Regions from separate parts of the Brucella sp. TWI432 genome, predicted to be linked through region 1. Evidence: riboswitches for the same ligand, from Rfam matches in the RefSeq annotation. Region 1 holds a riboswitch; each other region holds the start of a gene.

Region 1 (7,941 bases):
TCACCTTCGCGCGCTTCCAGAGATATACCCTTAAGCACTTCATTGGTACCGAAGCTTTTGCGCAGATTTTCAACTTTCAACGCCAAAGGGGCATTGGGAGATATGATTTTACTCACGATGTTTTTCCTTCGGTGGTGATCCTGACGACGGGCTGGCGCAGATAAGGTGTAAGCTTGTATTCAGCAAACATAAGCAAACGTGTCAGAACGAAGTTGATAGCGAGGTAGATAGCACCCGCAATAACAAACACTTCAATCGCGCGATAAGATTCAGCGATCAGCTTGGCAGCGATGCCGGTCACTTCCATCAGAGTAATGATCGAGGCCAGCGATGTTGCCTTGACCATGGAGATCATTTCATTGCCATAGCCGGGCAAAGCCTGACGAATTGCCAGCGGCATGACGATGCGGCGGAAACAGGTGAAGCGCGACATGCCACAAGCTTTCGCAGCTTCGATCTGGCCAGTGGGCACGGATAGAAGACCGCCGCGAATAATTTCGCTGGCATAGGCTGCATTGTTCAAGGTCAGTGCAATGATCGCACACCAGTAAGGCTCGCGCAGGATCGGCCAGAGGAATGAATAACGCACCGCCGGAAACTGGCTGAGGCCGTAATAGATAATGAAGATTTGCACCAGCAGCGGTGTTCCGCGAAATACAAACACGTAAAGGCGGGCAATCCAGTCGAGAACAGTTATGCCCGAAAGACGCATCAAGGCAAAAAGCAAAGCCAGCACAGCGCCAAAGACAATCGAACTGGCAGCAAGTTGAAGGGTCAGCGGAACGCCGCCAATCATCTGCATGAAGGCTTCTGAATAGAATTGAAAGTTCATGATGCTCTCCGCACGCCGCGCGAGAAGTGACGTTCAGCTTTCTGCAGGATGGTGCCGGAAACCGACGAAATCAACAGATATAGCGCACCGGCAATGAGGTAGAAGTTGAAGGGCAATCCCGTCGATCCAGCGCCGATCTGTGCCTGACGAAGAATATCAACAACACCCACAACCGAGATCAGAGCCGACTCTTTCAACGCCACCTGCCACACATTGCCAAGGCCCGGAAGTGCATGGCGAAGCGCGAGCGGCGCAATGATGCGGCGGAATTTGAGCGCCTGTCCCATGCCGCACGCTGAGGCTGCCTCAAGCTCGCCCTTGGAGACCGCACGGAATGCGCCGCGAAAGACTTCCGTGTGATGCGCACCGCATGAGATACCGATGGCCAGCACACCGGCGAGGAATGCCGGAAAGCCGACAAAACCCTGCGCACCAAAGAAACGGCCGATCGCCGTTACAGCGGCGCTGCCGCCAAAATAAAACAGATAGATCACCAGCAGATCAGGAATACCGCGAATAATGGTGGTGTAAGCATCGGCAATCGAGCGCAGTGTACGCCCACCGGAGATTTTCGCCCAGGCTGCGAATACGCCGATGACAGCGCCCAGCAGATAACCCAGAACAGACAGCGCTACAGTGACCAGCACCGCCATCATCAGAACATGGCCCCAGCCATCCGGTCCAAAGCTCAGAATATCGAGAAAAGCCTTCATGATGCCTCAAGCCGCTTAGGAGATAAGGAAATAAACGTCATCTGTTTTCCGGGTCATTCTTTCAGGCAGGTGCTTTGTTGATCGGAGGTGGGCAAGGCTGGTTGAACATTATCCGGGATTGGACTCACAAAGACGGCTCCATTGAGCATCGTTTATGATCTTGTTTGACTTTTGCAATCTGCTCCGGGTTGCGGAACAGCTCTGCGGCCGTACTTCTCATAATTTTGCGCCGCAGGCAGTTTACCCTGCGCAACCATCTGCCATGAATGAAGCGGCGTGCCGATTGCGCATGTTGTACCGCGCATCTGCACAGTTGGAACAACCCAGCTAACGCTGCCAATATCCGTGGAGCCCGCGAGCGACTGATCACGCCTAATCGTACCCAATACGCTCGCTCTATCTTCTTGTTTTACGCATGTCGTTCTCGGAAAACCGGTTCCCACTTTTCCGCGACATGCTTTAGAGCTACTCCAAACTTGTGGCAACAGATATAAGCGAAATTGCACAAAACACTAACCAGAAGCGACATAATGGTTAGCACCAATGCTCACCTTGATAAGAAAGACATCATATTGCGGAAATTGATTCCAAAAAAAATCCGGCGAAACCAGTTTCGCCGGATTTTATTGCGTGTCAGCTTCGCTTAAAAATCCCAGTCTTCGTCTTCAGTCGCGACTGCCTTGCCAATCACATAAGAAGAGCCTGAGCCTGAGAAAAAGTCATGGTTCTCGTCGGCATTCGGCGAAAGCGCCGAAAGGATCGCCGGATTGACCTTACAGGCTTCCGCCGGAAACAGGGCTTCATAGCCAAGGTTCATCAGAGCCTTGTTTGCATTGTAATGCAGAAACTTCTTCACGTCTTCGGTCAGACCCACGCCATCATAAAGCGCTTCGGTATAACGCACTTCATTGTCATAAAGCTCCAACAACAGATCGAAGGCAAAATCCTTGATCTCCTGCTTTTTGGCTTCATCAAGCTTCTCAAGCGCGCGCTGATACTTATAGCCGATATAATAGCCATGAACGGCTTCATCGCGGATGATCAGGCGGATGAGGTCAGCCGTGTTGGTGAGCTTGGCGCGGCTCGACCAGTACATCGGCAGATAGAAGCCCGAATAGAACAGGAAGCTTTCCAGAAACACGCTGGCAATCTTCTTCTTGAGCGGATCTTCAGCGTTATAATTTTCGAGGATCAGCTGCGACTTCCTTTGCAGGAATTCGTTTTCTTCCGACCAGCGATAGGCATCGTCCACATCGGGCGTCAGGCACAGTGTCGAAAAGATCGACGAGTAAGACCGTGCATGAACCGCTTCCATGAAGGAAATGTTCGACAAAACAGCTTCTTCATGCGGCGTTGAGGCATCCTCCATAAGTGTCACAGCACCAACGGCATTCTGGATCGTATCCAGAAGCGTCAGACCTGTGAACACGCGGATGGTGAGCTGCTTTTCTTCGGCTTTGAGCGTTTCCCACGACTGGATATCGTTGGAGAGCGGCACCTTTTCCGGCAGCCAGAAATTGCCGGTCAGACGGTTCCAGACTTCGAGGTCTTTGTCGTCTTCAATCCGGTTCCAGTTGATGGCCCGCACGACCGCCGGCTTTTTCGCATTGTTGTTTTTAAACTGCATATTCATTTGTCTCGATCCTGATCAGAGAGCGCAAGAGACGCAGCCTTCAACCTGCGTACCTTCGAGCGCCATCTGGCGCAGGCGGATGTAGTAGATCGTCTTGATGCCCTTCTTCCACGCGTAGATTTGAGCCTTGTTGATATCGCGCGTGGTGGCGGTATCACGGAAGAACAGCGTCAGCGACAGACCCTGATCGACATGCTGCGTTGCCGCCGCATAGGTGTCGATGATCTTTTCCGGGCCAATCTCGTAAGCATCCTGATAATATTCAAGATTATCATTCGTCATGAAGGCAGCCGGGTAATAAACACGGCCAATCTTGCCCTCTTTACGGATTTCGATCTTGGAAACAATCGGATGGATCGAAGAGGTCGAATGGTTGATATAGGAGATCGAACCAGTCGGCGGCACGGCCTGCAGGTTCTGATTATAAAGCCCGCCTTCCATGACGGATTTTTTCAGTTCCTGCCAGTCTTCCTGTGTCGGGATCGCAATACCGGCATTCTCGAAAATCTCGCGGACCTTATCCGTCGCAGGCTCCCAGACCTGATCGGTATATTTGTCGAAATATTCGCCCGTCGCATATTTCGACTTTTCAAAGCCCTTGAACGAGCTTTTCTGTTCAATGGCGATCAGATTGGACGCGCGAACAGCGTGATAGGCCACCGTGTAGAAATAGATATTGGTGAAATCGACGCCTTCTTCCGATCCATAGAAAATGCGCTCGCGGGCGAGATAGCCGTGTAGGTTCATCTGGCCAAGGCCGATGGCGTGACTCTCATCATTGCCGCGTGCAACGGATGGCACCGAGCCAATATGGCTCATGTCTGAAACAGCCGTCAGAGCACGGATTGAGGTTTCGATGGTCTTGCCAAAATCCGGGCTGTCCATGGCTGCTGCAATATTGAGCGAGCCGAGGTTGCAGGAAATATCCTTGCCCAAATGCTCATAAGACAAATCTTCATTGAAGATGCTGGCTTCACTCACCTGAAGAATTTCCGAGCAGAGATTGCTCATGGTGATGCGGCCATCGATTGGATTGGCGCGGTTCACCGTGTCTTCAAACATGATGTATGGATAGCCGGACTCAAACTGGATTTCCGCCAGAACCTGAAAGAAATCACGCGCATTGATCTTCTTCTTGCGGATACGGCCGTCATCAACCATTTCCCGATATTTTTCGGTGATCGAAATCTCGGTCATCGGCACGCCATAGACGCGTTCAACGTCATAAGGCGAGAAGAGATACATATCTTCGTCGTTTTTAGCGAGTTCGAACGTGATGTCGGGAATCACAACACCAAGCGACAATGTCTTGATGCGGATTTTTTCGTCCGCATTTTCACGCTTGGTATCGAGGAAGCGCATAATATCAGGGTGATGAGCGTGCAGATAAACCGCACCCGCACCTTGACGCGCACCAAGCTGGTTAGCGTAGGAGAATGAATCCTCCAAAAGCTTCATCACCGGAATAATGCCGGAAGACTGGTTCTGAATCTGTTTGATCGGTGCGCCGGATTCACGAATATTGGTCAGGCTCAGAGCCACACCGCCGCCACGCTTTGAAAGCTGAAGCGCCGAATTGATGGAGCGACCAATCGATTCCATGTTGTCTTCAACGCGTAGCAAGAAGCACGAGACCAGCTCGCCGCGCTGCTTTTTGCCTGCATTGAGGAAGGTCGGCGTTGCTGGCTGATAACGGCCCGCAATAATTTCATCGACCATTTCGCGTGCGTGCTGTTCGTTGCCACGTGCAAGCGTCAGCGCCACCATGCAGACACGATCTTCGTAGCGCTCGAGATAGCGCTTACCGTCGAAGGTCTTCAACGTATAGCTGGTGTAATATTTGAATGCGCCAAGGAAGGTCGGGAAGCGGAACTTCTTGTCATAGGCATGATCGAAAAGATCGCGCACGAAATTAAAGGAATACTGGTCCAGCACTTCCCGCTCATAATAGCCTTCAGCGACCAGATAATCGAGCTTTTCACGCAGATTATGGAAGAACACCGTGTTCTGGTTGACGTGCTGCAGGAAATATTGCTGTGCCGCCTGGCGGTCGCGATGCAGCTGAATCTTCCCCTCATCATCATAGAGGTTCAGCATTGCATTGAGCGCGTGATAATCGAGCGAGGTCTCAGCAGGTTTCTGCGGCTTGCTGCCTGATGCAGCAACCGTCGCCGCAGATGACTCCTGCTTTTGCGAAGCAGCGACTGTCTCGTGCTCACGGGTCAGGGTTGTGTCTGCCGTGTCCAAAATCGTTCCATCCCGTCTTTAACATTGCCAATGTCTTCGTCGGTTCCCAGAAGCTCAAAACGATAGAGGTAGGGAACCTGACATTTGGCAGAAATGATGTTGCCTGCGAGGCCAAAGGCCTCCCCGAAATTGCTGTTTCCAGCGGCAATGACGCCGCGAATGAAGGATCGGTTATCCGCATCATTAAGAAAGCGGATGACCGGCTTGGGAACAGCACCTTTCGCGCCTCCGCCGCCATAGGTTGGTGTTACGAGCACAAAAGGCTCGTTGACCCGCAACAGGCCCACATTGTCTTCATAGCTTTCCAGCGGAATGCGCTTTGAGCGCATCCCCAGACGCATCACAAAGCGATGCGTGTTTTCCGAACGGCTGGAAAAATAGACGATCTGGCCCATAACAAACCCCGGCAGCGGAAGGGATTATGCCAGCGCGCTGATCATATCCGGACGAAAACCAGCCCAATGGGATTCACCGGCAACAACAACCGGCACCTGACGGTAGCCCAGTCCCTGAACGAGATCATACGCATCGCTATCCGCGGAAATGTCGATAACATCATATTCAATGCCCTGACGATCGAGCGCGCGGGTGGTTGCTGTGCACTGGACGCAGGCGGGCTTGCTATAGACGGTGACGTTCATTTTTTCCTCACTGGGGATAGATTGGTATGGGTTGCGGCTACTGGAGTAACGACGCACAAAGACGCTCGCACATGGTAAAATGCGCGCGGAAAAACTCGGAAACTGAAGAAATGCGGCTCACCCCACTGGCAAGCCATGCACACTAGCCCGTAAAGGGCGGACCGGAACTATTCTGTTTCAAATCACTCGACATGCTTTTCACCCCGAAGCTATTGAGAGGGATATACGGGGCACCAAAAAACATGGCAGCACAGTGCCACACTTTATCGCGCGCCAACCGGACACCCCGCCCGTGGACGTTACGTTCAAGGCAGGTCTCCTGGCTCACGGCTCACCGCCCTCATCCGTCTTCCCGGCCTGTGCCAGTGACATCTGGATTTGAGCTTGCCGCTTACAGTTGCGGGGGCAGCTACGGCTTAACAACATCCACGATGAATGCAGCGCACCGTATTCCCATCTTCGCTTTCAATTCTCACGAATCGTAAGAACCTTGAACACAATATGTAGTACCTGAAGTTAAAACTTCGTCAATGGATAGATGCTTCAAAAAAAATTAAATCTAATTTTGTTGCGCTGCGGCTGTGAATAACAGGGATATTTTATGGTGCCCGACCACAGACGGGCCAAACCAGTGAACAGGTAATCCGATAGATAGATTCGCGGCATTCGACAATCTGACAGAGACGCTCACACACAATATATAGCGAAGCCGTCCAGCACCCGGCACATAATCCGAGCCCAGCCACAGCAGCTCTCAGAAATTATGTTTCGCCTTACAAATCATGCAAAAAATCTCAACACGGGATCAATGGTTTGCGCGACTGCTCAATAGAGCGCGCCATTGAATGGCTTATGATCCTCGCTCTTCCTCGAAGGGATAATTTGACAGCCGGGCTTCATATCCTGTATCGATCCATCAAATTCTGAACATTGTTCAGCATGCTGAACAATTAAGAAGGGATCCTCCCAAGCATCTCTTCAGACGACCGATGCACCGGCGGCATCGGGAAACTGCTGGTCTGGCTTTGCTATATGTGAAAGCCAGACCATTTAAAACCCAGAGTCTCGGCACCGGCGAGGAATGAGAGACCTCGGCACTGGGGAAATTTGGATAAGGGTGGAAAGTATGACTGTAGGGATCAAGCCATTTTCGTTCGATACCGTTGGCTCAATGCTCGTTGAGTGGAGTGCCGCGAAGCGTCTTGGCGAAATTCTGGGCGAACGGTTTTCCGAACGCAAAATCCTCATCGTAACCGACAAGGGTCTGCACAAGGCTGGCGTACTCAACGAAGCACTGGCTTCACTTGAAAAGGCGGGCTTCGTCACCAGTATTTTCGATGCTGTTGTTGCTGATCCGCCGGAATCGGTTTTGTTTGAATGTGTCAATCAGGCCAAGTCGGCAGGCTGCGATATCGTATTGGGGCTGGGCGGCGGCTCTTCAATGGATATTGCCAAGCTTGCTGCCGTGCTTATCGTTTCTGAGCAGGAACTGTCTGAACTTTATGGCATTGGCAAAGTGCAGGGCACGCGTCTGCCGCTGATCCAGATTCCGACCACCGCTGGCACCGGATCGGAAGTGACAAACATCACGATTCTGACCACCGGCGAAACCACCAAGATGGGTGTCGTTTCCCGCCAGCTTTACGCGGATTTCGTCATTCTGGATGCAGAGCTGACCTGCGGTCTGCCAGCGCTTCACACAGCAGCCACCGGCATCGACGCCATGGTTCACGCAATCGAAGCCTATACCAGCCGCATCAAGAAAAATCCTCTTTCCGATGCTTTTGCGCGCGAAGCGTTGAAACTTTTGTCGGCCAATCTTGTTGCAGCCTGTGAAAACGGCAAAGATCGTCACGCCCGTGAAGCCATGCTGCT
Region 2 (7,941 bases), on a different contig from region 1:
AATTCAGGCAACATGGTCGTGAATGGAAAGCTTTCCATTTCTTCCCTGCTAAGGCTGGCAAACTTTTTAAAGGCTTCAGCGGAAGGCGCCCAGTTGAAGCCTTTGAGTGAAAACTCGTCCAGCTTCACATAATCAGTGCCATTGCCCGCAGAAAATCCGTTCAAAGTCATATCGAACGTCTTATTATCGAACAGCATCGACATCTTTTCGATGTTGCTTTCACCCTTCTCAGGATCGCTCGGTTGAATCTTCATGCCGAGCAGTTCGACATCGCCCTTGCCGATCATATCAAAGATGCCGATCAGACTTGCAAAAAACTCTTTCCGCTCTTCAAGCGGAAGGGCATCGAGATCCTGTGTCGTCTCCAGCTTGCGCAATGTTTCCGTAAACGACTGCGCAGGCAGGCGCATCGTAAAGCCATTGCTGCGAACCTCATCATAGCTAAAGCTCGAATTGGTTCCCTTCACGACGATGTCTTTGGCAAAAAACGGCCCGTAAATCGGCTTCGCTTCGGAATCATTTGAACCTGCGGCCTCGGTATAAAGGCGGGCCATGAAAACGCCGTCGATATCCTTGCCTTCTGAAGTGCCTATGGTTCCCACCATACGCTCTTCCTTTATTTCCCCATTTTCACCGGGCAGCGAAAGATCGAGATCAAAGGTCGCGCCGCTCGAAGCATAGCGGGAAACATGACCATTCACGATATCTTCCAGTGTGACATCCTTATAAGACGTCTTCTGTTCCTTATCGTTCAATGTCTGAACAACATTGATTTCAGGAACTGAAACGCGCTTTGCGGAAAAACGGCCAACGCGCTCTGCAAGGGTCAGCTCACTATTACCAAACGTATCGCGCAGCATGCCAATATCGAAATTTGCATCCTCAATGCGCACACTTGGAAGCGCAATTTTGAACTGTGCAATCTCGGTCTTGACGTCCTTGGCATTCAACATACCACTCAGGAACAAAATTTTCGGGCGACCTTCAATCGAGCCAATTGTAATATTGGTGCCATCTTTCAACGGCAGAACAACGTCGGTCAGTTGAATATGGCCAAGAAAATCAGCATTAACAGAAGCCGCCTTTCCGCCACGTCTTTCAAGCTGAGCATTAACCGTCTTCTCGAGTGTGATCTTATATCCAACTGCACCTGCAGCGGCGATGGCGATGAGCGCTACAGCTGCCCAAAGCGCTTTACGTCCGCCTTTGCGTTTTCCGCTCGTTGCTTGCTCCACGATTACTCACCCTTTCAGCGCAATTTCAACAGTATCTGATCGCTGATTGGTTAATCACAAGAAATTGTAAGAGCAAGCAGGTTTGATTAAAATTTGAGCTTTTTGGCTGTTCGGTGGAAAAACCCCACCGTTCCAAAAAGTTTTTGGAAAAAAATAGAGAGAACTAACGCATACGCTTGCGTGTGTGCAGCACAAATTCATCGTCTATCTTCATCAGTTGCGCATCGATTCCATAAACATCTTTCAGAAGTGAGCGATTGAGAACCTCTTCCGGCGCACCATCGGCAACAAGCTTGCCCTGATTAAGCACGATCAACCTTGTGCAATATTGCGCAGCCAAACCAAGATCATGCAACGAGGCGATCACTGTCTTCTTCTCGTCGGCCAATCCGGCAAACAGTTCCATCAATTCCAGCTGATGGGCTGGGTCCAGACCGGCGACCGGCTCATCGGCAAAGATGACGGGCGTGTTTTGCGCCAATACTCGCGCAATCAAAGCGCGCGCTCTTTCACCACCCGATAATTCATTGGCAGGACGCGACGCAAGCTCAACCAAGCCCATGCGCTGCATCGCGGTCTCAACCGCAGCTTCATCATCATGATCCAGCGCTACAAACACGGGCTTCAGTGCTGAGCGTCCAAGCGACACCAGCATTCTAACCGTTACCGGCCACGCCACATCGCGTTCCTGCGGCAGATAAGAGATTGTTTTGGCGCGATGCGCGACATGCATTCTTCTGAGGTCAGAGCCATCCAACAGAACATTGCCTGTTGAAGGCGTCAGCCCCAAAAGCGCGCGCAGCAGTGTTGTTTTGCCTGCACCGTTCGGACCGATCAGACCAATAAATGCGCCCTCACCTGCCTCAAAACCAACGGCTTCAAGAATGGTTTTTCGCCCCAACGACACATCAAGATTGTGGACTGAAAGTGTGCTCATACCAGCCGCCTCCGATATTTGAAGACCAGGCCCAGGAAGAAGGGAGCCCCGATAATGGCCGTAAGAACACCCAGCTTCAACTCGCGCCCCGGCATCAATATCCTGACAAAAACATCGGCTGCGAGCAAAAGAGCTGCCCCGCCAAAGCCACTTGCAATCAGCAATCGCGATGGTCGCGCACCGACCAGCGGACGCAGAAGATGCGGCACCACAAGCCCAACAAAACCGATAGCACCCGCCACAGCCGTTGATGCGCCAACGCAAGCCGCAGTTCCCAGCACCGCCAGCATCTGCACGCGTGAAAGATTAACCCCCATACTGGCCGCGGCATCAGCCCCCAGTGTCAGGCTATCAAGCGCACGGCCGAGCGCCAACAGCATGACCCAGCCAATCAGAATGAAGGGGGCCGCAAGCCACACATGCGTCATCGAGCGATCCGCAAGCGAACCAAGCATCCAGAAAACAATTTCCATCGCGGCAAAAGGATTGGGCGAGAGATTAAGCGCCAATGCCGTCAGTGCTCCCGCAAGACTGGTAACGGCAACACCGGCCAGAATGACCGTCAAGGTTCCGGCATGACGTCCGGCAAGTGTCTTCACCAGGAACACCGAGATAAAAGCACCTATCAACGCCAGCAACGGCAGCGCCAAGGGAAAAACCTGCGAAAATCCGGTATAGATCGCAATCACGGCGCCCAGCGATGCCGAAGAACTCACGCCAAGCAAACCCGGCTCGGCCAGCGGATTGCGCAGATATCCCTGAAGAGCAGCCCCTGAAAGCCCCAGTGACGTACCGATCAGCAATGCGAGGATTGCACGTGGCAAGCGGATTTCACGCATCACCAGCACGATCACATCGCCCTGCCCCGTTAACAGCGCCTTGATGCTCTCGCCCACACCGATGGATGCTGGACCAATCAGCAACGACACGACAAACAATGCTGCCACCAACAAGCCAAGCAAAAGCAGCAGGAGATAAAAGCGAGCATTTTCAGTCACGCGCAGCCTCCGAAAGCTCTGTCACCGCATCAACGCTGAATGGCCCACCGCAGACTGTCAGATTATCGTTCAATGTTACGATTCTCGTCTCTTTCTCCAGAGCCCGCAAAGCCGGATGTTCAAAATTCTCAAAGGCCAGTGCGGGTGGTCGCCCGCGTGATCCCCGGACCAGAATATCTGGCTTATTCATGATCAGCATTTCCAAAGGCAGCATGCCAGAACCACGAATACCAGCTTTGTCTGCAAGATTATCAAGACCCGCAAGGCGTATAGCTTCGTCGATCAACGTGCCACGCCCCGACGTATAGCTATTGGCATAATAGAGCGCGACCGTTTGCCGATGCGCAGGCTTTGGAACTTCTGCCAAAGCGGCATTCATGGCCGCAATTTGCCTATCCGCCTGCTCTTCCCGGCCCAACAATGCCCCCATCCGCTTCATATGCGCGCGAATATCTTCAAAAGACCGTGCAGGAGCAAATTCCTCAACCCGAACACCCAGCTCGCGCAACAGTCCAACAGTCGCGCGCGAGGAAAATGTGCCTGCCAGCACCAGATCGGGTTTCGCAAGAAAAACCTCTTCCGCCTGTCCGTGATTGACCGGCAATTGCTGCGCTTTCGCGGTCATCACCGACAAAAGCGGATCACGCGAAAGATAGGATACCGATTGCAACTGCGTATCATCCGCCAGCAACATGGCGAGCTGATCTGTGCAAACATTGATCGACACCACGCGCTTGGGCTTCTCCTGTGCCAACGCCGGATGAAGGCCAGCCAGAAACAGGCCGGCCAACAGACCGAGCCTGATTTTCGATGCCAATAGCCGTTTATTCGCCCACATGATCCGCAATCAGAAATTCCGCGTCAGGCCAATAGTAAAGCTGCGCCCCGGTGCATTGTAACCCGACGTCGTCTGATAATCCTTGTTAAAGATATTTTCGACCGAAACTTTAAGCTGAGACTGGGTATCGATGTCATAGAGTGCGATGAAATCTGCCGTCAAATAAGGATCAAGCTTGATCGTATTGTCAGCATCGGCAAAACGCGAACCACCATAACGCAGTCGTGCTGTGAGATCGAGCTTGTCGACCGGCTTGTAATTAACCTCGGCTGTCGCTTTGACACGCTCCCGATAGACCAGATCATTATCCGAATCCTCATCAATCGGACGCTTCAGATCAATAGACCCTTTGATGCCCCATATGTCATTAAATCGATGCACAAGCGTTGCCTCAAACCCGGTAATCTGAGCATGCGCAACATTATAGGGTCGGCTTTTACGGTCTGCGCCTTTGGTATTCATAATCGCATCACGCAGCCATGTTTGATAAAACGCCATATCAACGCTTGTTTTGTCTGTGACCTGCCAGTTCAGACCAACCTCGTAAGAGCGGGATTTTTCCGGTTGCAAATCAGGATTGGCATAGCCGGGATAATAAAGCTCATTAAATGTCGGCGCACGGAAACCCGTACCGAATGATGAGCGCAGCACCAGATCAGGCACAATTTCGTAGCTCGCGCCAAGATTATAAGTGACGACATCACCGAACTGCTCATTGTGATCGTAGCGAACACCACCATCAAACCGCAGCGCATCATATTCCAGCGAATATTGCCCAAAGACTGCCGCCAGGTCTCGGCTGGTTTCAGCATAAGACACGGTTGCATTGACATCCTCGCGATAAGCTTCAACGCCGCCCGTCAGGGTATGGCTAAAATCACCCGTTTCAAACTGCTTTTCCGTCGAGACGTAAACACCGTAGCGCGTGGTTTCAAACCGATCAGAACCACTCACACCTTTGCGAAAATTCCGGCTGTGATCGAGCCCGGAACTGACTTCAATCGTTGATGACCAGTCATCCGTATGATCAATGCGCACTCCGATCTTGCCATTGAAAGCCGTGGTATAGGCTTCGTTGAAAGACGGCGCTTTTCCATCATATTGATTGCGCCCGCGGCTCAACAAACCATCTGTATAAATCCTGCCCCAATCGAAATCTTTGGAGAGCGCGAAATTAAACGCGCCCTGCAGAAAACCATCGCGGTCCGGCTCATAGCCAAAAGCTTCAGGCGTCGTGAAATTATATCCCTGTGTACCGGTCACAGCGGCACCAAAGGCATAGTCGATACCGTCTTGGCTGCGTCCCTGCAGCGAAGCAGATGCATATCCACCCCATGGATGGGTAACGCCCGTGCTCACACTCCCACAGAAGGAACGTTCGCCACAGGCGCCGCCCTGTTTGGTGATGATATTGATAACGCCGCCCATCGCATCCGCGCCATATTGCGAAGAATGCACACCTTTGGCAATCTCAATGCGATCAATAGACATCAATGGAATATTGGCCAGCGCTGTTGCGCCAGTTGTGGCGGAGGCCGTGCGTACACCATTGACCAGCACCACCGTCTGCTTGGACGACATGCCGCGTATATAGAGACTGGATGACGAACCCTGCCCGCCATTGGTGGTAATCGAAATACCCGGATAATATTGCAAAAGGGATTGCAGATCAGGGGCTGCGGATCGTTCGATATCAGCTTTATCGATCACCGTCACAGAGGAGGTTGAGCGTTGCAGCGACGTCGCCCTGCGAAGCGGTGTAACCACAATCGTATCGAGCACAATCCCGTCTTCATTGTCTTGTGCTCTTGCATCAAGTGGCATGGCAAACAGAAGACCCGATGCGAGAAACGCCGATAATTTGAGAGTTTGCATATATTTATTCTTCCTGCACGCAAGCTTTGACTCACCGCAAGCGCCAGAAATCAGGGTGCCCCCTTGTCTGTGTCCCACGGCAACATTTCACAATGTCACCGCTACGGACGGCCGCGACTGAACACCCCTCGTGTCAGCCATGGGTGACTGGATATGGCAGGTCTCCTGACTTCCGGGTCTTCATCGAACCTCCACCTTCCCAAAGCCTGAAACTTCAGTGGCTGTATCATGATACAAATCATGAGAGGACGACTCTCCGGTCACAGTTGCGGGGGCAGTCACGGCATTGATCGCAAGATCTCACCGTGTTCCCTTTTCATCCGCCGTGAAGGCGGAACCATGTCCTTTAAGAGCGATAGCAAGGCCGCAGTAAATTATCAACTGCAACAATGTGCCCCTTCTGAATCACATTCGGAGCAAAGCGATTGAGATGGTTGAATTATATAGATTTTTATCTCAGAAAATCGCGGAAACGACGAAGCGCAAAGAAGAAAAGAACGCTTCCGATGACAATCATAGCCAGCAATTGCGGCCATACGACACTCAGTCCCGCACCGCGGAACAGCACCGATTGCGCTAACATCACGAAATACGTATTGGGCGCTGCCAGCATGATATTCTGGATAATTTCCGGCATGCTTTCGCGCGGCGTTGTACCACCGGAAAGCACCTGAAGAGGCAACAGAACCAGCATAAGCAAAAGCCCGAACTGCGGCATGGAACCGGCAATCGTTGCAAGAAAAATGCCAAGGCTGGTGGTTGCAAAAAGCTGCAACGCAGCACCCGCTAAAAACAGCGTCAGCGAGCCATTAATCGGCACGGCCAGAATACCCTGCACAACCACAATAAGCGAAAAAGCCGTTGCCACCAGCACCACCATCCCCATCGACCATATCTTGGAGATCATGATCTCAAGTGGCGTCACCGGCATAACCAGCAGATGTTCGATTGTGCCATGCTCGCGTTCCCGGATAAGAGCTGCACCAGTCAGGATGATCGAAAGCATGGTCACTGATGAGATGACATTGGTGATCGCACCAAACCAGCCTTTGTTCAGATCCTGATTGAAGCGCGCACGTAAGTTAAGTCCAACCGGCGTTTGCGTGTCCCCACGATAGCGATTGAGAAACTCGTTCACTTCACTTGAGACAATCGACTGAACATAACCGCCGCCGGTGAAGGCCTGACTCATGCGCGTTGCATCGATATTCAGCTGGATCGTCGGCGAACGCCCGGCAAGCAGATCGCGCTGAAAATTTGGCGGAATATTGAGCGCGAACGTATCAAGCCCTGTGTCCATCCGCTTATCCATCTCATGCGATGAGATGAGCTTTGGAGGCACAAAATACGGCGGATAAAATGCAGTCGTAATACGTCCCGAAATCGGCGATTGATCCTCATCAACAATTGCGATCGCTGCATTGTTGAGATTTTCCGGCATGGCTTTTGCAGCCGTGTAAATCGCAAGCGTGAAGGCATAGACAATGAGCAGCAGAAGCATAGGATCGCGCGCCAATCCGCGCAGTTCTTTGATGCCAAGCTGGAATATATTGGAAATTCGCATCTCAGCCCGCCTGCTTCTTGAGAAGTACAATACCGAGAACGGTCAGAACCGGTATGGCGATCAGCAGCGGCAGGAACGATCCGGCAAGATCAGAGAAGCCGAGCGCTTTTGAGAAAGTCCCGCGCGAAATCGTCACGAAATACGTTGTCGGATATATCTTGCCGATGAAGGCGCCTGCTCCCTGAAGAGATGACACCGGATCGATAATGCCGGAATATTGCACTGCCGGAATGAGCGTCAACAATGCTGTACCGAAGATTGCCGCAATCTGGCTATTGATAAAGGTCGAAATCACCAGCCCCATACCGGTGGTGATGATGACATAAAGAAGCGCTGCCGTGGCATAGGTCAGGAAACTGCCCGTGAATGGCACGCGGAAGATGAAAACCGCAAACGCCGTCAGCATCAGGAAGTTAATAAAGGCAAGCGCGATATAAGGCAGCTGTTTGCCCAGCAGAAACTCGAACTTGGTCACCGGCGTCACATAGAAATTA
Region 3 (7,941 bases), on a different contig from region 1:
AGCATTCACGCAATGGGTCGAGAGCAACTGCGTTTTTGCCAACAGCCTCGTTGACCGTATCGTTTCTGAGCCAATCGATCCGGTCGGTGCTATTGCCGAGCCCTATGCGATCTGGGCCATTGAACAGACAGACGGACTCACGCTTCCCTGCACGCATCCCGATATCGTCGTGACGGACAATCTTGCGCTTTATGAACGTCTCAAGCTTTATCTGCTCAATCTCGGCCACACTTTCATTGCCGAGCAATGGCTGAATGGTAATCGCCCTAAAGATGAGATCGTATTGGAAGCCATGCAGGATGAAACAATCCGACATGAGCTTGAAGCCCTTTGGCGCGAAGAAGTTCTGCCGGTTTTTGCGGCTGATGGCTTGGGTGAACAGGCGGAAGCCTATGTTATCAGCGTTCGCGAGCGTTTTCTGAACCCGTTCCTCAAACACCGCATCGCAGACATTGCATCCAACCATGCGGAAAAGAAGCAGCGCCGCTTTGTACCAGTTATTGCACGCGCGAAGGAACTCAACCTTCATCTGGACCAGCAACGTTTGAAAGCCGCTGTGCGTTAAACACTTTTACAGCGCCCCATATAAAAAGCGGCGACCTTCAAAAATTTAAGGCCGCCGCGCATTATACCTAAAATAATTTATTTTAAAAAATCCTTGGTAACATGCTTGTTCAAAGTGCTGCCCCCGCAGAGACAAGAATGTCGGTTATATATACTTCATTCAAAGTGAACCATCATCGAGCGATGAATTCTACGACAGTTCTTGCATCCAGTTGCCGAAAGAGTGCCATACTCAAAATATGATCATGCCAGCCTTTCGGGGCTCGCTCACTCGGAACCAAGAGAGCTTAACTGAATGTTATGAGTGACCATATAAACAAACTGTCAACGAAATGGAAACAGATTGTCAACCATCCGGCTCACTTTGCTGTGATAAACTTACACAAAAGTCACATGTTTACATAGACTTACTGATATATCTCATATTTGAATTAGCTATTACTTATATTAACCCCTTATTTATCAGCATCAACCACTGCAAATATCTCTTCAAAACGCGGTTTGGCGCGCGCCGGGAATTTAACCTCGCGATAGGCCTTCGGAAGCTCTGCTTCACCAACCTTGATCAGCATGACCATTCCCATGCCGTAATGCGGTGAGCACTTGATACCGTAGAACCCGGCCTGATCGAATGTCACTTCGATTTCTTCATTAATCTTGCCTTTAAAACCGGGATTGCCTTCCGGCACCATACCGTCAATGGTCGCTGCATTATGGCTCTTTTGGGTCGCGATAAATTTCACCTTGTCGCCGGGAGCAAGCTTCAGGAAGTCCGGCTCAAAGACCATTGATCCCTTCTCTCCTCTGTTCAGCATTTTGACCTCAAAAGTTTCAGCCAGTGCCGGAGATACGGAAAAAGCCATCAAAGCTGCGGCGAAGAAGAATCGTTTTTTCATTGTCATACCAATCCCATTCATGCGGAGTGCTTGAGTTCTAGAGCCGGATGGTGCGGTACGCGGTAGCGAATATGACAGCCATCGACACCATGATATTCAACATCAACGTCAACGCCGAAAACTTTACGGATACATTCAGCGCGCAGCACATCACGCGGTGTGCCAAGCGCCACCAACCGACCTTTATCCATCACGGCGATGCGATCACAAAACATCGCCGCATGATTAAGGTCATGGAGTGCAGCCACCACTGTCAGGTTCTGGCGGCGAACAAGGTCGAGAAGTCCGATCTGATGACCAATATCAAGATGATTGGTCGGCTCGTCCAAAAGCAGAATCTGCGGTTCCTGTGCAAGCGCGCGTGCGATGTGAATGCGCTGACGTTCTCCGCCTGAAAGCGTATGCCAGCAACGGTCGGCCAAATGCACCATATCAACATTGGCCAATGCACGATTAACAATCGCATCATCCTGCGCCGACCATGGCGAAAGCGCTCCAAGATAAGGCGTTCGTCCCAATTCCACCGCCTGCCGGGCCGTAATACGATCCGTTGTACCCGCCTGTTGCTCAACCAAAGCCAGTATACGAGCAATTTCACGACGTTTAAGCTGTTGAATCGGCGTGTCGTTAAGCTTGACTTCACCTGAACGACTGCGACGAACACCTGAAAGAAGCGATAAAAGGCTTGTTTTTCCCGAACCGTTTGGCCCAATTATTCCAAGAAATTCACCTTCGTTTACTGTGAGCGATACCGCGCGAAGGATTTCAACATGCCCCACCGACCAGCAGACATTATGTGTCGAAAGCATCATGACTGTGCCCTCCTCTGCCCAAGCAGGAATGCAAATGCCGGTGCGCCGAACAGAGCTGTTATGACCCCAATCGGCAAAACCTGACCGGGGATGATGATGCGAGACAGAACATCTGCGATAATCATGAAAATCGCTCCAATCAGAGCCGCTGCGGGCAACAGACGTCCATGTCGAACACCGACCACCATGCGTGCTGCATGTGGAATGACCAGACCTATAAAGCCAATGGAGCCGACGATGGAAACCATCACCGCCGTCATCATGGCGCTGACACCAATCAAAACGGCGTAGACGCGGCGCACAGGAATTCCAAGCGATGCCGCTGATTCCGTTCCAAAAGTGAAGGCGTCGAGCGCACGTGCATGCCAAAGACAAATCGCAAGCCCGATCATACAGGCAGGCAGCGCAAGGGCCACGTCAGGCCAGCGCACCCCGGACAAATTGCCCAAAAGCCAGAACATGATGCCACGCGCCTGCTCGGCATTTGCAGCCTTGGTCACAATAAAAGATGTTAACGCGTTGAAAAGCTGTGAACCTGCAATGCCTGCCAGGATGATGGCGCTGTTGCCATGGCCCGCCCGCAACGCCAGTAGGGACACCAGCACAAACGCAATGATTGCACCGATAAATGCCCCCAACGACAGCGAAAGCATACCTGCACCAATGCCAAGAATTGCCACAGCAACCGCGCCGGTCGAAGCACCAGCTGAAATGCCCAGAATATAGGGATCTGCCAATGAATTGCGCAGGAGCGACTGCAAGACCACGCCAGACATCGCCAGCGCTGCACCACAACAGGCCGCCACAACCGCGCGGCTCAGCCGATAACTCCACACGATACCTTCATCAATCAGCTCAAGCGGATAACCGGCATTCCAGACGCGATTAGCAATGGTTTTCGCCACCACATCGAGAGGTATCGGTGTTTCGCCAATGGCTGCGCCCAGCCACAAGGCAAAAAGTAACAAAACAAGTGCCAAGGTTGCAAACAGCACCCTGCCGCTCGTCCCTTTTGACTTTAATAATTGCCCCGTGGCTGCGCGCATTGTCATTTATTCAGACCCGAGGCGGCAATTGCATCAGCCAGTGTTTCAATGCCTTCGATGGTGCGAATGGTCGGGTTCATGGCCTGCGCATCCATATCAAAAACATGGCCTTCCTTAACGGCGGGCATGAGGCTTGCAACCGGATCAGTCTTCAAAAACTCCCGCTTGACTGCAACATCATCGGCAGGAAAACGACGACGATCCATCGTTCCAGCAACAATCATCGTCGGATTGGCTTTGGCGATTGTTTCCCAGCCGACTGTCGGCCATTCCTCTTCGCTATCAATGATATTATCGATGCCGAGCGTTTTCAGAATGTAGGCCGGAGCACCATTTTTGCCCGCGACATAGGGATCAATATCAAGTTCGGCACTGGAGAACCACACCACAGCAGAAAGCTTGCCTTCGACAGAGCTAACCTTCTTGCGAGCCGCTTCTTCGCGCGCTTTCAGATCAGCGACAACCTGTGCACCACGATCCTGCACGTTGAAAATCTGCGCGAGTTCTTCAACTTCCTGATAGATAAGATCCATCGAGAAAACGGTGTGACGTACGCCATCACCGCCGCCGGAATTATCCTTGCCTACACAATCGGCTGGCGCGGTGTAAACCGGAATTCCCAGTTCTTCAAACTGTTCAGGCTTTGCAACAATGCCCTCAGGACCCACATGCCACTGAAACTGCGCAGCCACCATATCCGGCTTTTCAGCAAGCACGCTTTCAAAGCTCGGATCGTTATCCGCAAGACGTTTCACCTTGGCATTGGCTTCTTCATAGCCTTTGAGAACCGGCCCGATCCAAACGGCGGTGCCGACCATCTTGTCGCCAAGGCCGAGCAGATACATGATTTCGGCGCTGCTCTGCCCCACGGCAACCGCACGCTCAGGTGCGTGTTTAAAGGTTACATCGCGGCCACAATTCTTGAGCGTTAGCGGGTAAGTGGTATCGGCAGCGAAAGCATTGCTCGCAAAGCTCGTTACGAAAAGGGCGGCAGCAGCCAAGAGTGCGCCCAAAGGCGCCTGATCTGAAAGTTTCATTTTTATCCCCGAAAGAAATGTGAGAAATGGCCGCGTCAAACGGCGGAACCGGTCCGGCGCCTGAAGTGAACGGACATATCCGAGGATATGAATGACAATAGGAAACAACGTCTTGCGACGCGAAAAGCTGTCATAACCAACTCCTGCTCCGGGCATCCCCGCCCGTGACAATGGACTACGTTAGACGGCAGGTCTCCTGGCTCGCGAATATAGGCCGTTCATCTGCCTTCCCGAGCCATTGTGGGCTTAGTGGCATAACGCCTTGACAGCGTCACGAGGATGAACAGCATCCGCTTACAGTTGCGGGGGCAGCCACGGTCTCGGTCCCTTTTGGGTCGTCCTCACCGTGTTCCCTATTAATCCCCTTCGCTCTCGGTCGGGGAACCGTCGTAACTCTATTACGTCCCGATACCAGCCGCGTCAAGCGAGCTGGCTGGCTTTATAGTTAAAGCATGTCCAGGAAAACTGAGAACCGCCTTTTCGAGAATGGCATTCATAAAAACGAGAAGATAGAGCGAGCGTTCTGGGTACGATTAAGCGCAAGACACTCCTGGCTGCGTGGACAATTATATCTTGGTTCGTGGTATGGATGAAAATCTGTGATGTCATACGCAGATAGGGCGGCCCTACTGGCAGCGCGGATAAACATCCATATTGATCGGAATCAATGATACTTCATTTCCCTGTTGCCAAAGTGCCTTCATAAAAGGAGAAAATCATGTCCAACACTCCACATACACTGGGTGAAGAATTTCCTGACAAGCTCAGCGCCATCCATGCTTTAAAAAGTGCAGACCCAAAATTTGCGCGCATTCTTGAAGAATATGACTCAATCAACGACCGTATTCATCGCGCCGAAACCAGAATTTCGCCGGTCAGCGAAGAAGAGGAAACAAATTTACGCAAACATCGCCTCAACTTAAAGGACGCAATCTTGCGCGCCTTAGAGAACAGTTGAGCACGTTTCAAAAAATATAAACTTGGCGTTGCCACTACGAGCTCACATACTTTCAATGCAATTTTTGTGCTCTCTGAAAATTGCATTGGAAAATTATCAAGATAACTTTCAAGCTCAAAACACGGTTTATTCGGCAACACTTTTTCATGGCTCATCGAGCAATCACTAAGCCGTCCTCAAAAGACGGCAGATATCTGCTCGGATCATTCTGCTGATGCTGGCGGCTTAGTTTGCGTTGCAGCAGGAGAAACGGAACGCTCACTGTTGGAAGGCACTTCAGGCGCAATGACGCTGCCAAATATTTCAACGAGCACCCAGACTACCGCAGCCGCAACAAGACTGATCAGCAAAATGATAAGAACCGGCTTCCCCTCCCGGCCCTGCCTTGCTTCATCCGGGTTTAGCTGTTTCACGGATCAAACCTCCTCCTGCCTCGAAACCTATACAATAGGCCAATGATCAATGGTGGATTTGGTTCCAAACAGAAACGTTGCACTCAAAATAGTGCGTAAAGACCCAGAATTAATGTGATTTTAGATTAGATGGTACGGACGGGTCGCTTCACCGCTATCTATAAAGCCCATATTTTGCGGGCTTTCAGCATCATTCTTGATAACTATGTGGCGCATAATGTGGCGCGTTATGTGGATATATTTTCCGACGTGTTTCATACCTACAATAAATTGGGACTCTACAAGGAGCGCTATCAGATTGAATGCTTCTTCAACAGAATCAAAAATTTCAGCAGGATCGCACCGCGATGCGAGAAAACGCTCTCAGCTTTCATGGGAATCGTCCATCTTGCTTGCGATTTGATATTGCTCAAATGAATGCAGGCAGAGCTCACTATGCCTTTTGAAGAATTGCTAATAAACAACACCTCAATTCCGTAAAAGCAGATTTCAAGGTCAAACAACTTGGAAATGCCGCATAAACACTATCAAAAACCTCACGACATATCTAACGCAGTTAACCTGCCGCCCTCTTAAGGATGCGCTCAAATTCGTTGTATACCGCACCTGCCAGCTCATCTGTTGGCTTCTCGCCTTGCAGTGTAAGAGTCGGAGCCGTTTGCTGGCCAAGCCAGCGTTCATGTTGAGCGAGATTCCGTCCGGCGAAGTCGGGGTCATCATAACCTGATGCCCATTCCCGAAATGCTAAATGCGCTTCGTGCATGTCGCCGCCGGGGCGAATGCGATCACCGTGGCGCGCCGCCTCTCGTTGGTCGAGACGTTGCAGTCTGATGGCGGAAGGTGTGTAAAGAAAGACAATCAGATCGACGTCACGGATCAGGGCTTCTCCCCAGCCGATGAAGGAGCCGGTCAATATCCACCCGTCAGCTGTACTTTGCCGTTCGGCGATCAGGCGCACCCGCTCCTCAAATGGGCGTTTCACGCTGAACGGCGGATCGGTCGGCATCCAGTAGAAATCATCAACGTCAACTTGCGGTGTTTCGTACAATTTTGACAACGCCGAACCGAGCGTAGAGACACCAGAACAGGAAGCGCCCGTTATGTATATTTTCGGCCTACCGTACATTCGGGTCGATTCCCTCGTGACATCCTACGTTGATATTCTTGCTGCTTGCTCTGCTCAACTCGCCTTGCCTCCTGAAAGGTAGCCTTGATTCGTGCTTCAGCTGATTTGAGAGCCACTTTATCAACATAGACTGGCAAAATTTAAATGGAAAAGGCCCCATCGATTGGGACGGTTTTATCATTTCTTATCTTGCGCCAAGACGGCAAGCACCTGATCAAGGCGCTTATTTGTCTCTTTCAAGCCTTCGCGCGTTTCGTCACGCATTTCCTTCATACCCTCGCGCAACTGCCGCACGTGATCGTCTAAATCAACTCGCTTGACATACTCATCACGTACTCGATTTACGCGATCATGCAATTGATCATCGCCGACCTTGATGGACGACGAAAGGGAACGAAACGCCGTCAGCAGCGCCCCGCCGAAAAAAAGGCAGAGAGTGATCGCTGTTCCGATCAGCCATTTAATGTCTTCACCCATTAAAAGTGCATCCTCATTTCTTATCATGCTTTGCACATTCATCTTTCGACCAGACGCCACCGGCGCAGCCTCGAACGATTGTGCGGTCTATCTTTCGCTGATCCGCGTCAGTTGCGCCACGTGCGCCGAGCAAATCAGTTCCGAGCACGCGACGGACGCCGCTCACATTTGCCGGTCCTGAATGTCCACACCCTGCCAGCGTCAATGCACTGATCATAAAGGAGAGCAGCACCAAAGGCTTTCTCAGTCGCTTCATTGTTCTGCCTTTCGATTTTGATTTCGACACTGGATCGACCGTCACGCGTGCCAGCCAAATACCCAGTAGCCAGACACAAAAATGCCGTCAGAACAGCGGCGGCGGCCATCTTCAACCAGTTCGGGATTAAGGCCCAGATTGCGCTCATATCGCATCTACCAGCTTTTCAAGCTTGGCCTTAATCTGTGGCATAGAATAGATCGCCCACACTGCAAGAGTGGCCACGACAACCACTGAGATAAGCTGTGCTCTCCAGTCGAGCAGGCCAACGGCGGGGAGTGCTGCGGCAGTCAACCAAGTCCAGAATCGGGTTGTTTTCGCGACTGGCTTTTCAACGACCGGTTCCGGCAGAACAT
Region 4 (7,941 bases), on a different contig from region 1:
TTCAGCGCCGATCGTGCGCCGCCCAGCGAGCATGCGGCGATGTTCAAGCGTCCGCCATCAAGGCCTGCCATAGCGATCTTAAAACCGGTGCCCTCGTCACCCAGACGATTTGCAACTGGCACGCGGCAATTGTCGAAAATCACCGTTCGGGTGGGTTGCATGTTCCAGCCCATCTTGTGCTCATTGGCACCAAATGACAGGCCGGGCGCATCTTTCGGCACAACAATGGCAGAAATGCCCTTCGGGCCGTCCTCGCCGGTACGCACCATTGTGACATACAGGTCAGTGGCGCCTGCACCGGAAATAAACTGCTTGGTGCCATTAAGCACATAATGATCGCCATCGCGCTGCGCGCGGGTGGAAAGTGCGGCTGCGTCGGAACCGGATCCGGGTTCTGTCAGGCAATAGCTCGCAAGCCAGTCCATTGATGTGAGCTTGGGCAGGAATGTCTGGCGCTGGCTTTCATCGCCAAACGTATCGATCATCCATGCAGCCATGTTGTGGATGGAGATAAAGGCTGAAAAAGCGGGGCAGGCCTCGGCGATTGCCTCGAAAATAAGGACCGCGTCTGAGCGCTTGAGTGCTGATCCGCCCACGTCTTCGCGAACGTAGATGCCGCCCATGCCGAGTGGGCCGGTTTCTTTTATGACGTCAATCGGGAAATGTCTCTCGCGATCCCATTGCAGTGCATAAGGCGCAACGCAATCGGATGCAAAGCCGCGGGCCATATCCTGAATGGCGCGCTGATCCTCGTTGAGTTCAAACTGGTTCTGGTCGGCAGTATCCATGGTTTCCTCCCTATGAGCACCGCATCCTCCTGAAGCGACTAGATCACAATGACGCGCGGCTGCCAACGCTGCTTTGGAATAATGTTGCTCACTTTTGTAATAAACTGATGCGCATTTTTGCATATAAGCTTGCCGCAATCGCTGGTGATTGCCAGTGGCATAAACTTGGGATAGGCAAGCTCGCATGACACGCGCAATCATGTTTCAGGGAACGGGTTCGGATGTCGGCAAAAGCGTGCTTGTTGCCGGTCTTTGCCGTCTGGCACGCAATCGGGGGCTGAAAGTCTGGCCCTTCAAGCCGCAAAATATGTCAAACAATGCAGCCGTCAGCGAGGATGGCGGTGAGATTGGTCGCGCGCAATGGCTTCAGGCTCTGGCGTGCGGTGTGCCGTCATCGGTGCATATGAACCCGGTTCTGCTAAAACCACAGACCGATATGGGCAGTCAGGTCGTTGTGCAGGGAAAAGTGCGTGGCGAGGCGCGCGGGCGTTATTATCAACTATTGAAGCCGCAGCTGATGGCCGCGGTGATGGAATCCTTTGATCTTATCAGTGAAGGTGCTGATCTGGTGTTGATTGAAGGGGCGGGGTCGCCTGCCGAAATTAATCTGCGCGCCGGTGATATTGCCAATATGGGCTTTGCCACACGTGCAAATGTGCCGGTGGTGCTGGTGGGAGATATTGATCGGGGCGGAGTGATTGCATCACTGGTCGGAACGCATGCAATTCTGGCCGAAGAAGACCGTGCCATGGTGCGTGGCTTTCTGATCAACAAGTTTCGTGGCGATGTTTCGCTGTTTGATGATGGTCTTGAGGCAATTACCCGTTTTACGGGCTGGCGATCGTTTGGTGTCGTGCCGTGGCTTAAAGCCGTGTCGCGTTTGCCTGCGGAGGATTCGGTGGTGCTGGAACGCGCAACGCGGGGTGATGCCAAGGCGTTGAAAGTGGCAGTTCCCATGTTGCCGCGCATTGCGAATTTCGATGATCTTGATCCGCTGAAAGCGGAGTGTGAGGTTGAAGTTGTGATGGTTCCGCCCGGCCAACCACTGCCGCATGATGCAGGGCTTGTGGTTTTGCCGGGGACGAAATCGACGATTGCCGATCTGATTGCCTTTCGTGAAAACGGCTGGGAGCGCGATTTGCAGCTTCACGTGCGGCGCGGCGGGCATGTGCTTGGCATTTGCGGCGGGTTTCAGATGCTCGGCAAACGGATCAGCGACCCGGACGGTATCGAGGGACAGGTGCGCGACATCGACGGGTTGGGACTGCTGGACGTCGAAACCATGATGGAGCCGGAGAAAGTCGTGCGCAATGTTGTGGCGCACTCACAGCTTTATGATGCTAAGCTTGATGGCTATGAGATTCATATCGGGCGTACCACTGGCCCTGATGTGATCCGGCCATTTTCGCGGATCGGTGATCATGATGATGGTGCCGTTTCTGCGAGCGGACGTATCATGGGGACTTATCTGCATGGTGCTTTCAGTGCAGATGCGTTCCGGCATAGATTTCTGGCGGGGCTCGGTGTGTGCGGTTCAGGTGGGAACTATCGCGAAAGCATTGAAACCGCGCTTGATGAACTGGCTGATGGCCTTGAGTCCTGCCTTGATATTGACGGGTTGTTTGCACTCGATTGACGCCGCAACAGTGAACGCCTAATGTCACTTTATGCAATAGGTCTTTGCCGGAACGAATCCCGGCGATACCAAAAAGGGAATGCGACGGACGGACCCAATCCGGGCGTCTTTATCGCAGCCGACCCCGCGACTGTAGAGCGGAGAGGGATGAGGCAAGCCGGGCAACTGGCAACCACTGGAAACATCAGCGTTTCTGGGAAGGTGCATCACTCCCCACGACCCGTGAGCCAGGAGACCTGCCTGTTGCGTGAAGGACATTATGTCCGCACCCCCTGGGAGGTTTTCCCTGCTGCCTGCACGGAGGTTGTCATGGCTGCGCGTAACGAAAATACACTTTCCAATACACTCCCTCTCTCCCTTGCTGCTCGTCTTGGAACGGCAGTGGTGTCGCTCATGCTCGGCGCATTTCTGATTTACGGCGTTGGGATAGCCCATTCTGATATGCTGCATGATTCGGCGCATGACACGCGTCATTCATACGGTTTTCCCTGCCACTAAGCCTTTAGCTTTTAAAACAGGAAATAAGCAGCGCTCGATGGGGGACAATCATCGAAGCGGGATTGCTGTTGAGGGAATGAAATGTTGATCCGTTATCTTCTGGCCACGCTTGCTGCTGGCCTTCTGGCAGGGCTTCTCGTGACGCCTGCCATGTATTTGAAAACCGTTCCGTTGATCATTCAGGCGGAAACTTATGAAGACGCCGGTGGCGGTCATAGCCATGGTGACGCCGAAGCGGCTGCGCCACACGACCATGCTGCGGTGGCTGCCAGTGATGGCGAAGAAGAAGAGGGCGCTGAACTGCCGTTCGGTCGTCTTGGCAACACATTGCTTGCCAATCTCGTGGCCGGTGCAGGTTTTGCCCTGCTTCTGGGTGGGGTTGCGCTTCTTCTCGGTCGCCGTATTACACCGCAGAATGGTATCCTCTGGGGGATAGCCGGCTTTTTTGCGGTCGCTTTCCTGCCAGCTTTAGGGCTTTCGCCGGAATTGCCTGCGATGCCTGCCGCCGATCTGGCGCAGCGTCAGCTCTGGTGGATCTTGACCGTGGTGTTGAGTGGTGTCGGCATCTATCTGCTGGTTTTGCGTGCTGAGATTGTTTCTAAAATCCTTGGACTGGTGCTGATTATCTCCCCACATCTTTATGGTGCACCGCATCCGCACGATATTGCATCACCAATTCCAGCGCTGCTTGCTTCGCAATATGCCGTCGCATCGCTTGCAACAAACCTGTTCATGTGGGCAGTGATTGGTCTTGCGCTGGGCTGGTTTATTCAGGCCTATGCAAAGTCGGATATTGAAGGCTGATAGGCATGGCTCTGCCACGAAATGAAAATGCAAAAATCACGTTCGTTCTTGGCGGAGCCCGATCCGGTAAGTCGTCTTATGCGGAGAAACTGGTTGAAGGCTCAGGTCTTCAACCCGTCTATCTTGCGACAGGGCGCGCATTCGACAAAGAAATGGAAAGCCGCATCTCCATTCACCGCGATCGTCGCGGGCGTGAATGGCAGACGGTGGAGGAGCCACTCGACCTTGTGGGCGCGCTTGAAAAATGCGTGCGGCATGACCGCTTTGTGCTGGTCGATTGCTTGACGCTCTGGGTCACCAATCTGATGATGGCAGAGCAGAATATCGCTGCTGAAACTGAGACGCTGATAGCGGCATTGCCTGAGCTTTCAGGTCCGGTTGTTTTCGTTTCCAACGAAGTTGGTTTAGGCATTGTGCCGGAAAATCGGATGGCGCGCGCGTTTCGCGATTCAGCCGGGTTTTTGCATCAGGCTGTGGCATCAGTGGCAGATGAAGTTTATTTCATGGCGGCAGGTCTGTCGCTCAAAATGAAGGGTTAATTTGATGCAGGGACAGAAAATTCCAGCAACGGTGATCACCGGATTCTTAGGTTCCGGCAAGACGACACTGATCCGTAATCTGCTGGAAAATGCCAATGGCAAGCGTATTGCGCTTATCATCAATGAGTTTGGCGATCTGGGCGTCGATGGTGGAATTCTCAAAGGCTGCGGCATTGAAAGCTGCCGTGAGGAAGACGTGATCGAACTCAACAATGGCTGCATCTGCTGCACCGTTGCTGATGATTTCATTCCGACCATGACCAAGCTTTTGGACCGTGCGGACCGCCCCGATCATATTGTGATTGAGACATCCGGTTTGGCACTGCCGCAGCCGCTGGTCGCAGCTTTCAACTGGCCTGAAATCAAGACGCAGGTAACAGTCGATGGCGTGGTGACGGTTATCGATGCCGCTGCCGTTGCCGAAGGTCGTTTTGCGGATGACCACGATAAGGTGGATGCACAGCGCGCAGCGGACGAATCTCTTGATCATGAAAGCCCTTTAGAGGAACTTTTTGAGGATCAGATTCATGCAGCTGACCTGATTGTTCTCAATAAGGCCGATCTCGTTGATCCGTCGAAACTCGATAGCGTGAAGGCCGATGTGGCTGAACGCTCAACGCGTCGCGTCAACATGGTGCCAGCAAGCTTTGGCAAGCTTGGTGCAGACGTATTGCTCGGCCTTGGAGTGGGGACGGAAGACGATATTGCCAACCGCAAGTCGCATCATGAAATCCACCATGCTGATGGCCATGAGCATGATCATGATGAGTTTGAAAGCTTTGTCGTTGAAGCGGGCTCGGTTGCTGATCCGAAGGCATTTACCGAGAAGCTAAAGGCTGTGATTGCGGAACATGATGTTCTGCGTCTCAAAGGCTTTGTCGATGTGCCGGGGAAGCCGATGCGTCTGGTTGTGCAGGCCGTTGGTCCGCGTATTGAGCATTATTTCGACCGCCCATGGGGTAAGGATGAAGTGCGCAATACGCGTCTTGTCGTCATTGGTCTGCATGAGATTGATGAACAGGCGATCATCAAAGCCGTGAAAGATGCGACCTCGTAATGCATCTCTTACTTGCCCAGAAGGGAACGATCAGCGACGGCAATGAGGCCGTCGACCTCGGTCAGACGCCGGGCGATATCTTGTTCCTTTCCGCCGCCGATACGGAATTGGCCAGTCTTTCTCACGCCTACAAGCTTGTGAAAGAAGGGCCAAGTCTCCGGCTCGCCAATTTCCTGAGCCTGACACATCCCATGTCGGTCGATGCTTATATTGAGCGCACGGCACAACATGCGAAGCTTATTGTTGTGCGGATTATTGGTGGCGAGACCTATTGGCCTTATGGGCTTGAGGCGCTTCATGCCTGTGCTGTTTCGCTCGGCATTAAAATTGCGGTGTTGCCAGGTGATGATAAGCCTGATTATGGGCTTGAACGGTTCTCCACCATTTCCGCACCGGAGCGCGATGCGCTCTGGCAATATTTAATTGAGGGCGGGGCTGCCAATACGTCCCGCTTTCTCAATTATTGCACAGCATTGATTGATGAGAGCGAGAAACCGGAAGAGGCGGCACCGCTTCTCAAAGCCGGGCTGTGGTGGCCAAATATGGCAACGCCATCGCTTGATCTCATCCGTAAGCAATGGCAGGACGCTGATGCACCTGCTGCGGCGATCATTTTTTATCGGGCGCTTGTGCAAAGCGGACAGACGCAGCCGGTTGAAGCACTGATCAGTGCATTGCAGGCTAAGGGACTGAATCCGGTTCCGATCTTTGTTTCCAGCCTCAAGGACAGGCTTTCAGCAGCAGTGGTTGATGGCCTGTTTGACGATTGCCGGCCGGATATTGTGCTCAATGCAACCGGCTTTGCGATTTCGTCACCGGGTGCGGAGCGTAAACCGACCGTGCTGGATAAGCGCGGCAATATGGTTTTGCAGGTGATTTTTTCCGGTACGCCAAAAGCCACATGGGAAGCATCGCAGCAGGGTTTGCTGGCGCGCGATCTTGCGATGAATGTCGCACTGCCCGAAATTGATGGCCGCGTGCTGTCGCGTGCAGTGTCTTTCAAATCGGCAAAGCAATTCGATAGCACTGTTGAAGCCAATATCGTCACCCACGAGCCGGATTTGGGTCGCGTGGCTTTTGTCGCCGAATTGGCGGCAAACTGGGTGCGCCTTAAGCGTAAAAAGCCAGAAGAGCGCCGTGTGGCGCTGATCCTTGCCAATTATCCGAACCGTGATGGCAGGCTGGGCAATGGCGTCGGGCTTGATACGCCTGCCGGAACAGTGGAAGTGCTGCGCGCCATGGCGGGCGAGGGGTATCCGGTTGGTGACGTTCCTGCCGATGGCGATGCTTTCATTCGGCTTTTGATGGCTGGCCCAACCAATGCGGCGCGTGATGGGCGTGTCATCCGTGAAGTCATTTCTTTGAATCAATACAAGGCTTTCTTTGCAAAGCTTCCGAATATGATTCAGGAGGAAATTGAAACCCGTTGGGGTGGGCCGGAAAATGATCCGTTCTTTGATAAGAGGCTTGAAGGTTTTGCGCTGCCGCTGATGCGCTTTGGCGAAACAATAGCCGGTATTCAGCCTGCACGTGGTTATAATATCGATCCGAAAGAGACCTATCACTCGCCTGATTTGGTGCCGCCGCATGGGTATATCGCGTTCTATGCTTATCTGCGCGATGTGGCGAAGATCGATGCTATCGTGCATATGGGCAAGCATGGCAATCTGGAATGGCTGCCGGGTAAAGCCTTAGCGCTGTCGGAAAACTGTTATCCTGAAGCTGTTTTCGGTCCAACGCCGCATGTCTATCCGTTCATCGTCAATGACCCGGGTGAAGGCACGCAGGCAAAGCGCCGTGCGGGTGCTGTGATCATCGATCACCTGACACCGCCGTTAACGCGCGCTGAAAGCTACGGTCCGCTCAAGGATCTCGAAGCATTGGTCGATGAATATTACGAGGCTTCGGGCGTTGATCCGCGTCGCCTGTTGCGGTTGAAAGTGCAGATCCTTGATCTGGTACGCGATATTGGTCTCGACCGCGATGCGGGTATTCATGACCATGATGATGAAGATATGGCGTTGCAAAAGCTTGATGCCTATCTTTGTGATCTCAAGGAAATGCAGATCCGCGATGGGTTGCATATTTTTGGTCTGGCCCCTCAAGGGCGCTTGCTCACCGATTTGCTGGTGGCACTGGCGCGTGTTCCACGCGGTATTCCCGTTGCGCTGGGTGGCTTGCCGGGCGAGCAGAGCCTGCAGCGCGCTATCGCCAGAGACGCAGGCCTTGGCGAAGAGTTTGATCCGCTCGATTGTGCAATGGCCGACCCCTGGACTGGGGCGAAGCCTGAATTGCTGGTAGGTGCAAGTCCTGCAAGTTGGCGTATTGCTGGTGATACGGTCGAGCGTATCGAATTGCTGGCTGCGCAGTTTGTGGAGGGCGAAGTCGAGTGTCCGGCAGATTGGACACAGACCAATGCCGTGCTGCAGTCGATTAATGATCATTTGCGCCCCATGGTGAGCGCGTGTGGACCTTCGGAGATTGAAGGTTTTCTATCCGCTATTTCAGGACAGTTTGTGCCGCCGGGTCCGTCGGGTGCGCCAACGCGTGGGCGTCCAGATGTCTTGCCGACCGGGCGCAATTTCTTTTCGACCGATAGCCGTGCCGTGCCAACACCAG

The links. Region 1 has a riboswitch for cobalamin ahead of nrdH (glutaredoxin-like protein NrdH). Riboswitches for the same ligand answer to the same signal wherever they lie in the genome.
Region 2: it holds a riboswitch for cobalamin, as region 1 does, so the genes downstream of both, ABE527_RS05925 (TonB-dependent receptor domain-containing protein) here and nrdH (glutaredoxin-like protein NrdH) in region 1, are expected to answer to the same signal.
Region 3: it holds a riboswitch for cobalamin, as region 1 does, so the genes downstream of both, ABE527_RS10095 (ABC transporter substrate-binding protein) here and nrdH (glutaredoxin-like protein NrdH) in region 1, are expected to answer to the same signal.
Region 4: it holds a riboswitch for cobalamin, as region 1 does, so the genes downstream of both, ABE527_RS06095 (CbtB domain-containing protein) here and nrdH (glutaredoxin-like protein NrdH) in region 1, are expected to answer to the same signal.

What each region holds. Positions count from the first base shown of each region.
Region 1 covers NZ_JBDJNL010000007.1:109,854-117,794, reverse strand. Annotated here, with positions in the region: gene ABE527_RS12155 (ABC transporter ATP-binding protein) at 1-116, opposite strand, end outside; gene ABE527_RS12150 (ABC transporter permease) at 113-832, opposite strand; gene ABE527_RS12145 (ABC transporter permease) at 829-1,545, opposite strand; partial or broken gene ABE527_RS12140 (amidohydrolase) at 1,599-1,913, opposite strand; gene nrdF (class 1b ribonucleoside-diphosphate reductase subunit beta) at 2,189-3,178, opposite strand; gene nrdE (class 1b ribonucleoside-diphosphate reductase subunit alpha) at 3,194-5,425, opposite strand; gene nrdI (class Ib ribonucleoside-diphosphate reductase assembly flavoprotein NrdI) at 5,401-5,820, opposite strand; gene nrdH (glutaredoxin-like protein NrdH) at 5,845-6,066, opposite strand; cobalamin riboswitch at 6,359-6,574, opposite strand; gene ABE527_RS12115 (iron-containing alcohol dehydrogenase) at 7,193-7,941, shown strand, end outside.
Region 2 covers NZ_JBDJNL010000002.1:174,512-182,452, reverse strand. Annotated here, with positions in the region: gene ABE527_RS05945 (aq_1923 C-terminal domain) at 1-1,235, opposite strand, end outside; gene ABE527_RS05940 (ABC transporter ATP-binding protein) at 1,399-2,172, opposite strand; gene ABE527_RS05935 (FecCD family ABC transporter permease) at 2,169-3,170, opposite strand; gene ABE527_RS05930 (ABC transporter substrate-binding protein) at 3,163-3,987, opposite strand; gene ABE527_RS05925 (TonB-dependent receptor domain-containing protein) at 4,018-5,883, opposite strand; cobalamin riboswitch at 6,022-6,240, opposite strand; gene ABE527_RS05920 (ABC transporter permease) at 6,335-7,447, opposite strand; gene rbbA (ribosome-associated ATPase/putative transporter RbbA) at 7,449-7,941, opposite strand, start outside.
Region 3 covers NZ_JBDJNL010000005.1:85,197-93,137, forward strand. Annotated here, with positions in the region: gene ABE527_RS10075 (mannitol dehydrogenase family protein) at 1-565, shown strand, start outside; gene ABE527_RS10080 (pseudoazurin) at 1,020-1,460, opposite strand; gene ABE527_RS10085 (ABC transporter ATP-binding protein) at 1,478-2,272, opposite strand; gene ABE527_RS10090 (FecCD family ABC transporter permease) at 2,269-3,324, opposite strand; gene ABE527_RS10095 (ABC transporter substrate-binding protein) at 3,321-4,355, opposite strand; cobalamin riboswitch at 4,525-4,759, opposite strand; gene ABE527_RS10100 (HP1242/YdcH family protein) at 5,074-5,313, shown strand; gene ABE527_RS10105 (hypothetical protein) at 5,517-5,726, opposite strand; partial or broken gene ABE527_RS10110 (IS5-like element IS711 family transposase) at 5,983-6,143, shown strand; gene ABE527_RS10115 (ATP-binding protein) at 6,283-6,852, opposite strand; gene ABE527_RS10120 (hypothetical protein) at 7,030-7,329, opposite strand; gene ABE527_RS10125 (lipoprotein) at 7,343-7,585, opposite strand; gene ABE527_RS10130 (glycoside hydrolase family 19 protein) at 7,730-7,941, opposite strand, start outside.
Region 4 covers NZ_JBDJNL010000002.1:214,903-222,843, forward strand. Annotated here, with positions in the region: gene ABE527_RS06085 (isobutyryl-CoA dehydrogenase) at 1-788, opposite strand, end outside; gene ABE527_RS06090 (cobyric acid synthase) at 973-2,424, shown strand; cobalamin riboswitch at 2,446-2,682, shown strand; gene ABE527_RS06095 (CbtB domain-containing protein) at 2,734-2,922, shown strand; gene ABE527_RS06100 (CbtA family protein) at 3,004-3,726, shown strand; gene cobU (bifunctional adenosylcobinamide kinase/adenosylcobinamide-phosphate guanylyltransferase) at 3,732-4,265, shown strand; gene cobW (cobalamin biosynthesis protein CobW) at 4,270-5,322, shown strand; gene cobN (cobaltochelatase subunit CobN) at 5,322-7,941, shown strand, end outside.